Regions from separate parts of the Pseudomonas vranovensis genome, predicted to be linked through region 2. Evidence: predicted binding sites of a transcription regulator. Region 2 holds the regulator's gene; each other region holds the start of a gene.
What was found. The regulator FliA, encoded in region 2, starts transcription of late flagellar genes. The targets are predictions, from matches to a motif close to CTAAAGTTTNNNNNNNNNNNGCCGNTAA.
Positions count from the first base shown of each region.

Region 1: the regulator FliA is predicted to act here: its motif matches at 1,366-1,393, upstream of ABVN19_RS04830 (methyl-accepting chemotaxis protein).
Region 3: the regulator FliA is predicted to act here: its motif matches at 1,665-1,692, upstream of motA (flagellar motor stator protein MotA).

Region 1 covers NZ_CP159259.1:1,047,711-1,050,985, forward strand. Annotated here, with positions in the region: gene ABVN19_RS04830 (methyl-accepting chemotaxis protein) at 1-1,291, opposite strand, end outside; gene ABVN19_RS04835 (LysR family transcriptional regulator) at 1,573-2,448, opposite strand; gene ABVN19_RS04840 (PACE efflux transporter) at 2,572-3,009, shown strand; gene ABVN19_RS04845 (hypothetical protein) at 3,011-3,275, opposite strand, start outside.
Region 2 covers NZ_CP159259.1:3,268,488-3,271,762, reverse strand. Annotated here, with positions in the region: gene flhF (flagellar biosynthesis protein FlhF) at 1-474, shown strand, start outside; gene fleN (flagellar synthesis regulator FleN) at 594-1,427, shown strand; gene fliA (RNA polymerase sigma factor FliA) at 1,424-2,164, shown strand; gene ABVN19_RS15205 (chemotaxis response regulator CheY) at 2,269-2,643, shown strand; gene ABVN19_RS15200 (protein phosphatase CheZ) at 2,664-3,275, shown strand, end outside.
Region 3 covers NZ_CP159259.1:4,357,980-4,361,254, forward strand. Annotated here, with positions in the region: gene motB (flagellar motor protein MotB) at 1-744, opposite strand, end outside; gene motA (flagellar motor stator protein MotA) at 748-1,599, opposite strand; gene ABVN19_RS20290 (HDOD domain-containing protein) at 1,729-3,264, shown strand.

The sequences.
Region 1 (3,275 bases), 2.2 Mb from region 2:
TGGTTTCTTCCACCACCTGACGGCCATCGTTGGCCTGTTCGCTGGCGCCGCTGGCGTGCTGCGAGGCGTCGGCGGCGTTGCGGGCGATTTCCTGGGTGGCGGCGCCCAGTTCGTTGATCGCCGCGGCCACGCTGTTGGTGCGCAGGCTCTGCTCTTCGGAACCGATGATCGAGGCATTGGAGGCGCTCATTACCTGCTCCGACAGGTCGTGTACCTGGCGGGTGGCCGACGATACTTCGGCAATCGAGGCGTGAATCCGCTCGACGAACTGGTTGAAGGCACCGGCCAGTTCACCGAATTCGTCCTTGTTCTCTACTACCAGGCGGCGGGTCAGGTCGCCTTCGCCCTGGGCGATGTCCTGCATGGCACGGCCCATGGTGGTCAGCGGACGCATCAGCACCGGGATCAATAGGCCGAGTACGCCGGCAATGGCGGCCACGGCAATGAGCATGGCGATGATGGCCGAGGTACGGAACTGGCTGATGCCGGCATAGGCCTTGTCTTTGTCGATGGACAGGCCGATGTACCAGTCTGCCGATGGCAGGCCGCTGACCGGGGCAAACGAGATGATCCGCTCTTCGCCGCCCAGGGTGACGTCGTGAATCCCCGGGGCTACCTGCAGGCTGCTGCCCGGGTAGATGTCCTTGAGGTTTTTCATCACGTGGTCTTTGTTCGGGCTGACGATCACCTGGCCATTGCGGTCGACCAGGAAGGCATGGCCGATACCGCCGAAGTCCACGGCATTGATGATGTCGACCAGGGTGCCCAGGCTCAGGTCGCCACCGACCACGCCGATCAACTCACCGTTGGCCTTGCTCTTGACCGGCATGGCGATGGTCACTACCAGGCCGCCGACGGCCGCCATGTAGGGCGGGGTCAGCATGGTCTGGTTGGCGGCTACCGCTGCGGTGTACCAGGGGCGTTGGCGTGGGTCATAGCCGTCCGGCATCCTGGCGTCCGGGCGCTGGGTAAATACGCCGTTGGCCTGGCCCACATAAGTGAACTGGAAGTTCCTGGTGAACGAAGGCTGATCGACCAGCCCGGGGAAGTCGGCATTGGCGCCCTGGTGGGCGACGTTCTGGGCGAGGTTTTCCAGCACCAGGATGCGGCCGCTCATCCAGTTCTGCACGCTGCTGGCCGTCTGGGCGCCGGCTTGCTTGACCGAGGACTCGATGTTCTGCCGAATGGTATTGCGCTGCAGGTAATCGTTGTAAAGGGTGAACAACGCAAATGCCAGAACCACGACGCCGCAGGCGCACAGCAGGATCTTGTGGCGAAATTTCAGGTTCATGTTCCGAGACCTTGTGCCAGTGAAGAGGAGTGCCGAGCGGTGCTTTTGGCGAGTGCTCGTACCTGTTCTCACGGGTATCGGCCGCAATGCTGAAAGGTTGATAGGCAGATTGCCGCAGGTCTGTAGACGTGGGCTGCTGTGGGGGCACGGCTGCCTACCTGGCGACTGTTGCGCAGTCGATCGCAGCCTCGTTCCCCGGCAGCGGCTACAGATTGCCGGTGTAGCCGCTGGCGACAGCCTGCGATCGACCGCACAGCGGTCGTGGTCCTAGACCGTTGCTTTTACAACAACCTCACCAGTTCCTGCGCCGCCTTTTGCAGGGGCTGGTTGTGGCGCCAGAAGGCATGCACCGGCAACTGCAGTTCGTTGCGGGTGTTCTTGAAGTCCAGGCGCAGCAGGCGGCCGGCCTCAATCAGCGGCGCCACCCGTGACAACGGAAAGTCGCCCCAGCCAAGCCCCGCTTCGACCATCTCCAGCGCCATGCTCAAGCTGTCTGTGCGCCAGAACGCCTTGCCGATCAGCGCGCGGGTGTCGGTAATCGGCAGGTCGCGGCTGGCCACCACGATCTGGCGCACATTGGCCAGGTCTTCCAGGTAGGCAATCTGCCGGGGCTGGCGCTGCAGGGCAGGGTGGTGCGGTGAAAGGGTCGCCACCAGCGACTCCATGCCGATGTTCTGAAAACGCTGCTGCGGGTCGACCGACAATCTGGCGAACGCCAGGCACAGGCTCACGCGACCTGAGTGCAGCAGCTGCAAGGCTTCCTCCTGGGGAGCGCTGAGTACCTCGATTTCCAGTAGCGGATAACGCTCGCTGATGGTCTTGATCGCGTTCAGCAGGGGAGCGTGGTCGATATCCGGCACCACGCTGATGGCCAGGGTACTTTCCAAGCCTTGGGAAAGCTCCAGCGCATGCACCTGCAGTTGACTCAACTGCGCGGCAATCATCCTGGCGTGGGGTTCAAGCGCCTGGGCGAGTGCGGTGGGACGGGTTTCACGGTGGGTGCGCTGGAACAGGGCAAAGCCCAGCTCGGCTTCAAGGTTGCCGATGGCCATGCTCACCGCTGATGGCACCCGACCCAAGGCGCGGGCAGCGGCCGAGAACGAGCCGCAGTCGAGCACCGCGAGAAACAGTTCGATGTTATCGCTGGAAAAATTCAAAGGCCAATCTCCTGTCAGTAAATCTGATAGCTGTTTACTTTTGCTGTCAAGAAGATTGACGCACTCTAGCGCGCCTCTGCTGCCTGCTCCGGCAGCGCTTTACAACGGATTCGAGGTAATACAGTGCAAGGTGTCAAACGCAAACTGGTCTACGTGACCGCCTACGAAATGATCGGCCTGTGCATGTCGACGTTGGGGCTGGCCTATCTATCGGACACCGCTCCCAGCAATACCGGCCCCCTGGCGGTGATGATCACCACGATCGCCATGGCCTGGAACTTTATCTACAACACCCTGTTCGAGTACTGGGAAAGTCGGCAGGTGAAGCGCGGACGCAGCGTCGTCCGCCGGATTGCCCATGCCATTGGCTTCCAGCTGACGTTGGTGATCTACCTGATCCCGCTGATCGCCTGGTGGCTGGACATGAGCCTGGTCGAAGCCTTCCTGGTGGACCTGGCCTTCATCATCCTGATCCCTTGCTACACCTTCCTCTACAACTGGGCATTCGACCGGATCTTCGGCCTGCCGACCTCGGCACAAGTGCAGGCTGCGGCGGCGTGAATCACTGGGCAGGGATGACGATCCGCAGCGAGCCGGAGTCCGGTTCTTTTTGCAGGCGGGTGGCGCCGAGCAAGTCGTCCTCGATCTCGCCCGACAGGTAGTACACCCCGGCCATGGCCCCGGTCTTGCGGTTTTCCATCAGCTCTCGCCACTCCTCGTTGAGCGCCACATTGAGGATTACCCGCAACTGCTCGATCATCGCCGGCTGCTCCTGGCTATGGGAGAACACCCCATAACCCGTGGCGACCACCGAAATCAGCGCACCG
Region 2 (3,275 bases):
GACCCCGGCCAATCGCTGGCCCAGGCGCTGGAGCCGCTGCTGCGCAAGCGAGTGATCCTGATTGACACCGCCGGCCTGCAGGCCAGTGACCCGGCCCTGCGCATGCAGCTTGAAACCCTTGCCGGACGCGGCATTGCGGCCAAGAATTACCTGGTGCTGGCGACGACCAGCCAGAAGCAGGTGCTCACTGCCGCCTATCACAGCTACAAGCGCTGTGGGCTGGCCGGGTGCATCCTGACCAAGCTTGATGAAACGGCCAGCCTCGGCGAAGTCCTGAGCCTGGCCATCAGTCATGAATTGCCAGTGGCCTATCTAACCGATGGGCCGCGCATTCCTGACGATCTGCACTTGCCGCGTCGCCACCAGCTGGTGAGCCGTGCGGTCAGCGTGCAGATGCAGGAGGAGCCCAGCGAAGAGGCGATGGCCGATATGTTCGCTGATCTCTACCACAGCCACGGCAAGCGTGTTGGCTGAGGTGATTGTGAAGACGTTGCAAAGTATCTGCATTGATGGTCTGCCATGCATTTTTCAGGTGTTGAAAGCGCAGCCGGCTATGTGGCCTCGGTCTAAGCAAGACAAGGTATTGAACAAACATGGGTAGCATGCATCCCGTACAGGTAATCGCCGTAACAGGCGGTAAAGGTGGCGTCGGCAAGACCAATGTGTCGGTGAACCTGTCGTTGGCGTTGGCAGAGCTTGGCCGTCGGGTCATGCTGCTGGACGCCGACCTGGGCCTGGCCAATGTCGACGTCCTGCTGGGGCTTACTCCCAAGCGGACCCTGGCTGACGTCATCGAAGGCCGCTGTGAATTGCGCGACGTGCTGTTGCAGGGGCCGGGCGGTGTGCGCATCGTACCGGCCGCCTCTGGCACACAGAGCATGGTGCACCTGGCACCGGCACAGCACGCAGGCCTGATCCAGGCGTTCAGCGAACTGGGTGACAACCTCGATGTGTTGGTGATCGACACCGCTGCGGGTATCGGTGACTCGGTGGTCAGTTTTGTCCGCGCCGCGCAGGAAGTGCTGCTGGTGGTGTGCGACGAGCCGACCTCGATCACCGACGCCTACGCGCTGATCAAGCTGCTCAATCGCGATTACGGCATGAACCGTTTCCGCGTGCTGGCCAATATGGCGCAGAGTCCGCAGGAAGGTCGCAACCTGTTCGCCAAGTTGACCAAGGTCACGGATCGCTTCCTGGACGTGGCCCTACAATACGTCGGCGCCGTTCCGTACGACGAATGCGTGCGCAAGGCGGTGCAAAAGCAGCGTGCGGTCTATGAAGCCTTCCCGCGTTCCAAGTGCGCGCTGGCATTCAAGGCCATTGCCCAGAAAGTCGACACCTGGCCGTTGCCGGCCAACCCGCGGGGTCACCTGGAGTTTTTCGTCGAGCGCCTGGTGCAGCCGACGAGCGCGGGCCCTGTGCTATGAGCGCCAGCGGATATCGGATGTACAGCAAGGCATCGCGAGATGCCCAGTATGAGTTGATCGAGCGTTATGCGCCGTTGGTCAAGCGCATCGCCTATCACCTGCTGGCGCGTCTGCCGGCCAGTGTGCAGGTGGAGGATCTGATCCAGGCCGGCATGATCGGCCTGCTCGAGGTGTCCAACAAGTACGACGCCAGTAAGGGTGCCAGTTTCGAGACCTACGCCGGCATCCGAATCCGCGGCGCAATGTTGGACGAAGTGCGTAAAGGGGACTGGGCGCCACGTTCGGTTCACCGCAACACCCGTATGGTCAGCGACGCGATTCGCGCAATTGAAGCAAAAACCGGTCGTGACGCTAAAGATCACGAGGTTGCTGCCGAACTTCAATTGAGTCTCGATGATTACTACGGGATCTTGAATGACACCCTGGGCAGTCGCCTGTTCAGTTTCGACGACCTGTTGCAGGACGGCGAACACGAAGGCCTGCACGAGGATGGCGCCAGTGCCCAGCTCGAGCCGTCGCGCGACCTGGAAGACGAGCGTTTCCAGGCAGCCTTGGCCGACGCCATCGCCAACCTGCCGGAACGTGAGCGTCTGGTCCTGGCCCTGTACTACGACGAAGAGCTGAACCTCAAGGAAATCGGTGAGGTCCTGGGGGTCAGCGAGTCACGTGTCAGCCAGTTGCACAGCCAGTGTGCAGCGCGTTTGCGCAGTCGCCTGGGAGAATGGCGAGCGCGTTGAACGCAGGTTCAATGCAGTCGCGAAATGTAGTGCCCGAATTGATTGAATGCGCGTTCTGCGCTGAGCGCGTTAAAGACTGCTTGGAGGTCTAATTGAACAAAGACATGAAAATCCTCATCGTCGACGATTTCTCGACGATGCGGCGGATCATCAAGAACCTGCTGCGTGACCTGGGCTTCACCAACACCCAGGAAGCTGACGACGGCAACACCGCATTGCCGATGCTCGAAAGCGGCCATTTCGACTTTCTCGTGACCGACTGGAACATGCCTGGCATGTCCGGCATCGACCTGCTGCGCAAAGTGCGCGCCGACGAGCGCCTCAAGCACCTGCCGGTGCTGATGGTCACCGCCGAGGCCAAGCGCGAGCAGATCATCGAAGCGGCCCAGGCCGGCGTCAACGGCTATGTGGTCAAGCCTTTCACGGCCCAGGTGCTGAAAGAAAAGATCGAGAAGATCTTCGAGCGCGTCAACAGCTGAAGACACGCCACGGGGGCGCTATGGAGCAAACACAAACATCCTTGGGCGAGTTCGAGTCCACGCTCAAGAAGCACGCCCAGGAGCTGGTCGACAGCCTCGAGCGAGGCAAGTTCGGCGACGCGGTACAACTGATCCATCAGCTGAACCAGACCCGTGACCGTGGCCTGTACCAGGAAGTCGGCAAGCTTACGCGCGAGCTGCACAGTGCGATCGTCAGCTTTCAGATCGACCCGCACATGCCGCAGGCCGAAGAAGTGTCGCAGATCACCGACGCGACCGAGCGCCTGTCCTACGTGGTCAAGCTGACCGAAGGCGCGGCCAACCGCACCATGGACCTGGTCGAAGCGAGTACCCCGGTACTCAATGAGCTGGGCGAAGAGGCGAGGGCGCTGAGCGTTGACTGGCAGCGCTTCATGCGTCGCGAAGTGGCGGCACCGGAGTTTCGTGAGCTGGCCAAGCGCGTCGACAGTTTCCTGACGCGCAGCGCCGAGGGCAACCGCAAGGTCGCCGGGCACCTCAACGACATTCTGCTGGCTCAGGACTACCAAGACCTGACCGGCCAGGTGATCAAGCGCGTTACTGCGCTGGTCACCGAAGTAGAAAGCAATCTGCTCAAGCTCGTGCTGATGGCC
Region 3 (3,275 bases), 1.1 Mb from region 2:
AGCATAGCCGACTACACGTGCTACCTGGCTATCAGGGTAGCCACCGGCAACCAGTGCACGACGCGCCGCATTGGCACGGTTGGCCGAAAGCTCCCAGTTGCCGTACTCGCCTGTACCCGCGTAAGGCTTGGCATCGGTATGGCCGCTGATGCTGATCTTGTTGGGCACCGCCTTGATGGTATCGGCCATGGCCAGCAGGATGTCTTCAAAGTAAGGCTGCAAATGTGCGCTGCCCAGATCGAACATCGGCCGATTCTCGGCATCCATGATCTGGATACGCAGGCCATCCTGGGTAATTTCGAAGAGAATCTGGTCCTTGAATTTCTGCAGCTGCGGGTTTTCCTCGACCTTGTTCTGCAGCTCCTGCAGCAACAGCTCAAGTCGCTCACGCTCGACCTGTTCGGCCATGCTCTCGACCTGTTCCTTGTCCAACTGGATACTGGTGTCGGGCGTGTGCTCGGACTTTTCTTCCGGGTTGATGGTTTTTTCCGGCGCGAGCTTGGGCGAGCCACCCAGGTCGATCACATAAGGCGTGCCACTCTCGGAGAACCCGATCGGGTCTTTGAAGTAGCCGGCAATGGCGATCTTCTGTTCCGGCGTGGCCGTGGACAGCAACCAGAGCACCAGGAAGAACGCCATCATCGCCGTGGCAAAGTCAGCGAAGGCGATCTTCCAGGCGCCACCGTGATGGCCGTCGCCGAAGCGCTTGATGCGCTTGACGATAATGGGCTGATTGTTCTCCATGACTCAGCGTCCGCGAACCGCTTGTTCCAGCTCGGAGAAGCTAGGACGGTGGGCCGGGTACAGCACCTTGCGACCGAACTCTACGGCCAGCGACGGCGGCATGCCGGAAGCCGAGGCCACCAGTGACGCCTTGATCGCTTCATAGACATTCAGCTCTTCCTTGGCATCCTGGCGCAGGGCCGTTGCCAGCGGGCCGAAGAAGCCATATGCGGCGAGAATACCGAAGAAGGTACCGACCAACGCAGCACCTACGTGCAGGCCGATGGACTGTTGATCGCCATCACCCAGCGAGGCCATGGTCACCACGATACCCAGCACGGCTGCAACGATACCGAAACCTGGCATGCCATCGGCGATGCCGGTCACCGCATGGGACGGGTGCTCGAGCTCTTCTTTCATGCTCAGCAGTTCCATGTCGAACAGGCCTTCGAGTTCGTGCGGTGCCATGTTGCCGGTGGACATGATGCGCAGGTAATCGCAAATGTATGCGGTCATGCGGTCATCGCCCAGTACAGCCGGGTATTTGGCAAAAATGGGACTGGCAGCGGCGTCTTCGATATCGGCTTCGATCGCCATCATGCCTTCGCGCCGACTCTTGTTGAGAATCTCGTAGACCAGCCCCAGCACTTCTATATAGAAGGTGTGGGTAAAGCGCGTACCGAACATCTTCAGGGACTTCTTGATTACATGCATGGTCATGTAACCCGGGTTGGCCTGGAGGAACGCACCAAAAGCCGCACCGCCAATGATCAGCACTTCAAAAGGCTGGATCAGCGCTGCAATCTTGCCGTGAGAGAGAACATATCCGCCGAGCACGCTCGCGAATACGACGATGATGCCGATAATTTTAGCCATAGGTAGAAAGCACTTACAGTCGTGGTCAGGGTCGTGAGCGGACGTTAATAAAACTCTTCTTCTACTTATCGGCAGATCTGCGCCAGACTATAGTCAGTCAAGGCGAAAAGCCAGTTCGGCCCCTCCAGCATGCCTATTGAAACCACTGTGCCAAGTCAAACACCACAATCACTCGATGCCTGGGTCAAACTGCTCGACAGCGTTCGCCTGCCGATTCCGCAGGCCAGCTACGAGCGGGTAAAAGCGGCGATGGCCGACAGCCGCCGCTCGTTGCGCGACATCGCCGAATTGATGCAAGGAAGCCCGGCCCTGGTGCTCAGCGTGATGCGCGAGGCCAACCACCACACCAACACCAGCCTCGGCGAACCCGCTGAAAGCCTGGAGGTTGCCCTCAACCGACTGGGGCTCGCGCGCACAACAGCGCTGCTGGAGCGCCTGCCTGTACTTCCCGAGCACCAGATCGCCCCGACACTGCGGCAGTTGCAGTTGGTCAGCCAGCACGCCAGTCAGCAGGCCAGCGGCCTGTTCGCCAGTCGCCTGGCGCGGCTTTGGCAAGAAATCCACTGGGGCAGCCTGCTGTTTCTGTCGCCCCTGTGGCCACTGGCCTTGACTCACCCCAAGCTGCTCGAGGACTGGGAGCTGCGGGTGGTGCACAAGGGCGAGTCGGCGCTGCGGGTGGAACAAGAGTTGTTTGGTGTGCGCGTGTTGAGCCTGTGCAAGGCACTGGCCGAGCATTGGTGCCTGCCGGAGTGGGTTACCCGCGGCTATCACCTGCTCCAGGATGAACGCCGACTATTGGCCAAGGCCCTGCTCATCGCCCGCGACCAGAATAGCCTGCGCCAACAACAGCGGCTGGACGCGCAGCCGGCATTGCGACGCTGGTTCAACCAACCTTCCAATACCGTGCTATTGGCCAATGGGCTGGCACTCGCCGCACAAGTGGGCTGGACCAACGGCCACGTAGCGCGCTGGCAGATGCTCTGCAGCTTGTACCTGCAGACTTCCCTGGACGACGTCCAGCAGTTGGTTCATCAGCAAGCAGCCATCAGCGCTCGCAAACATCCCTGCACCCAGTTGCTCCATCCGGCCGAAGCGCTGCTCTGGCCCTGGAATCAGCAGCGCCTGCACCCCGGCCAGGTTGCGCCATCACCGCCCTCGGCCCAGGCCCTGGGTACCTGGCGCAAGCGCTGTGCGCAGTTGCTGGCCGAGCCCAGCCCCTTCACCAACGCCCTTCACTTGACCACCCAAGCCCGTGACGCCCTTGTGGCCTGTGGTATGCAGCGGGTGATGCTGTTGATGACCGACAATCAGCAGTCTTTGTTGCGGGTCCATCAACTGGCCGGGCTGCCACGCGAGGCTGCCGGCCTGGTGCTACCTGTCGAACACAACAAGTTGTTGCAGCGTTTGATGAGCAAAGCTGCGCAACTGCGCCTGACACCCGAGAACCAGGCGCAGTTCTCGCCACTGCTTCCGCCGGCCCTGCAGGCACTGTTTCGCAGCGAACACCTGTTGCTTCGTTCACTGTCCAGCAATGGCCGAGTCGTGATGCTGCTGGTGGCTGACCAGAGCGGCAAACCGCTGGCCGACGTCAGTGTGCAGGCCTTCGGCAAAACCGCGCAGTGCATCGAACGGGCCCTGACCACCTTCAGCCACCGCAGCGCCTGACCCATGCGCTA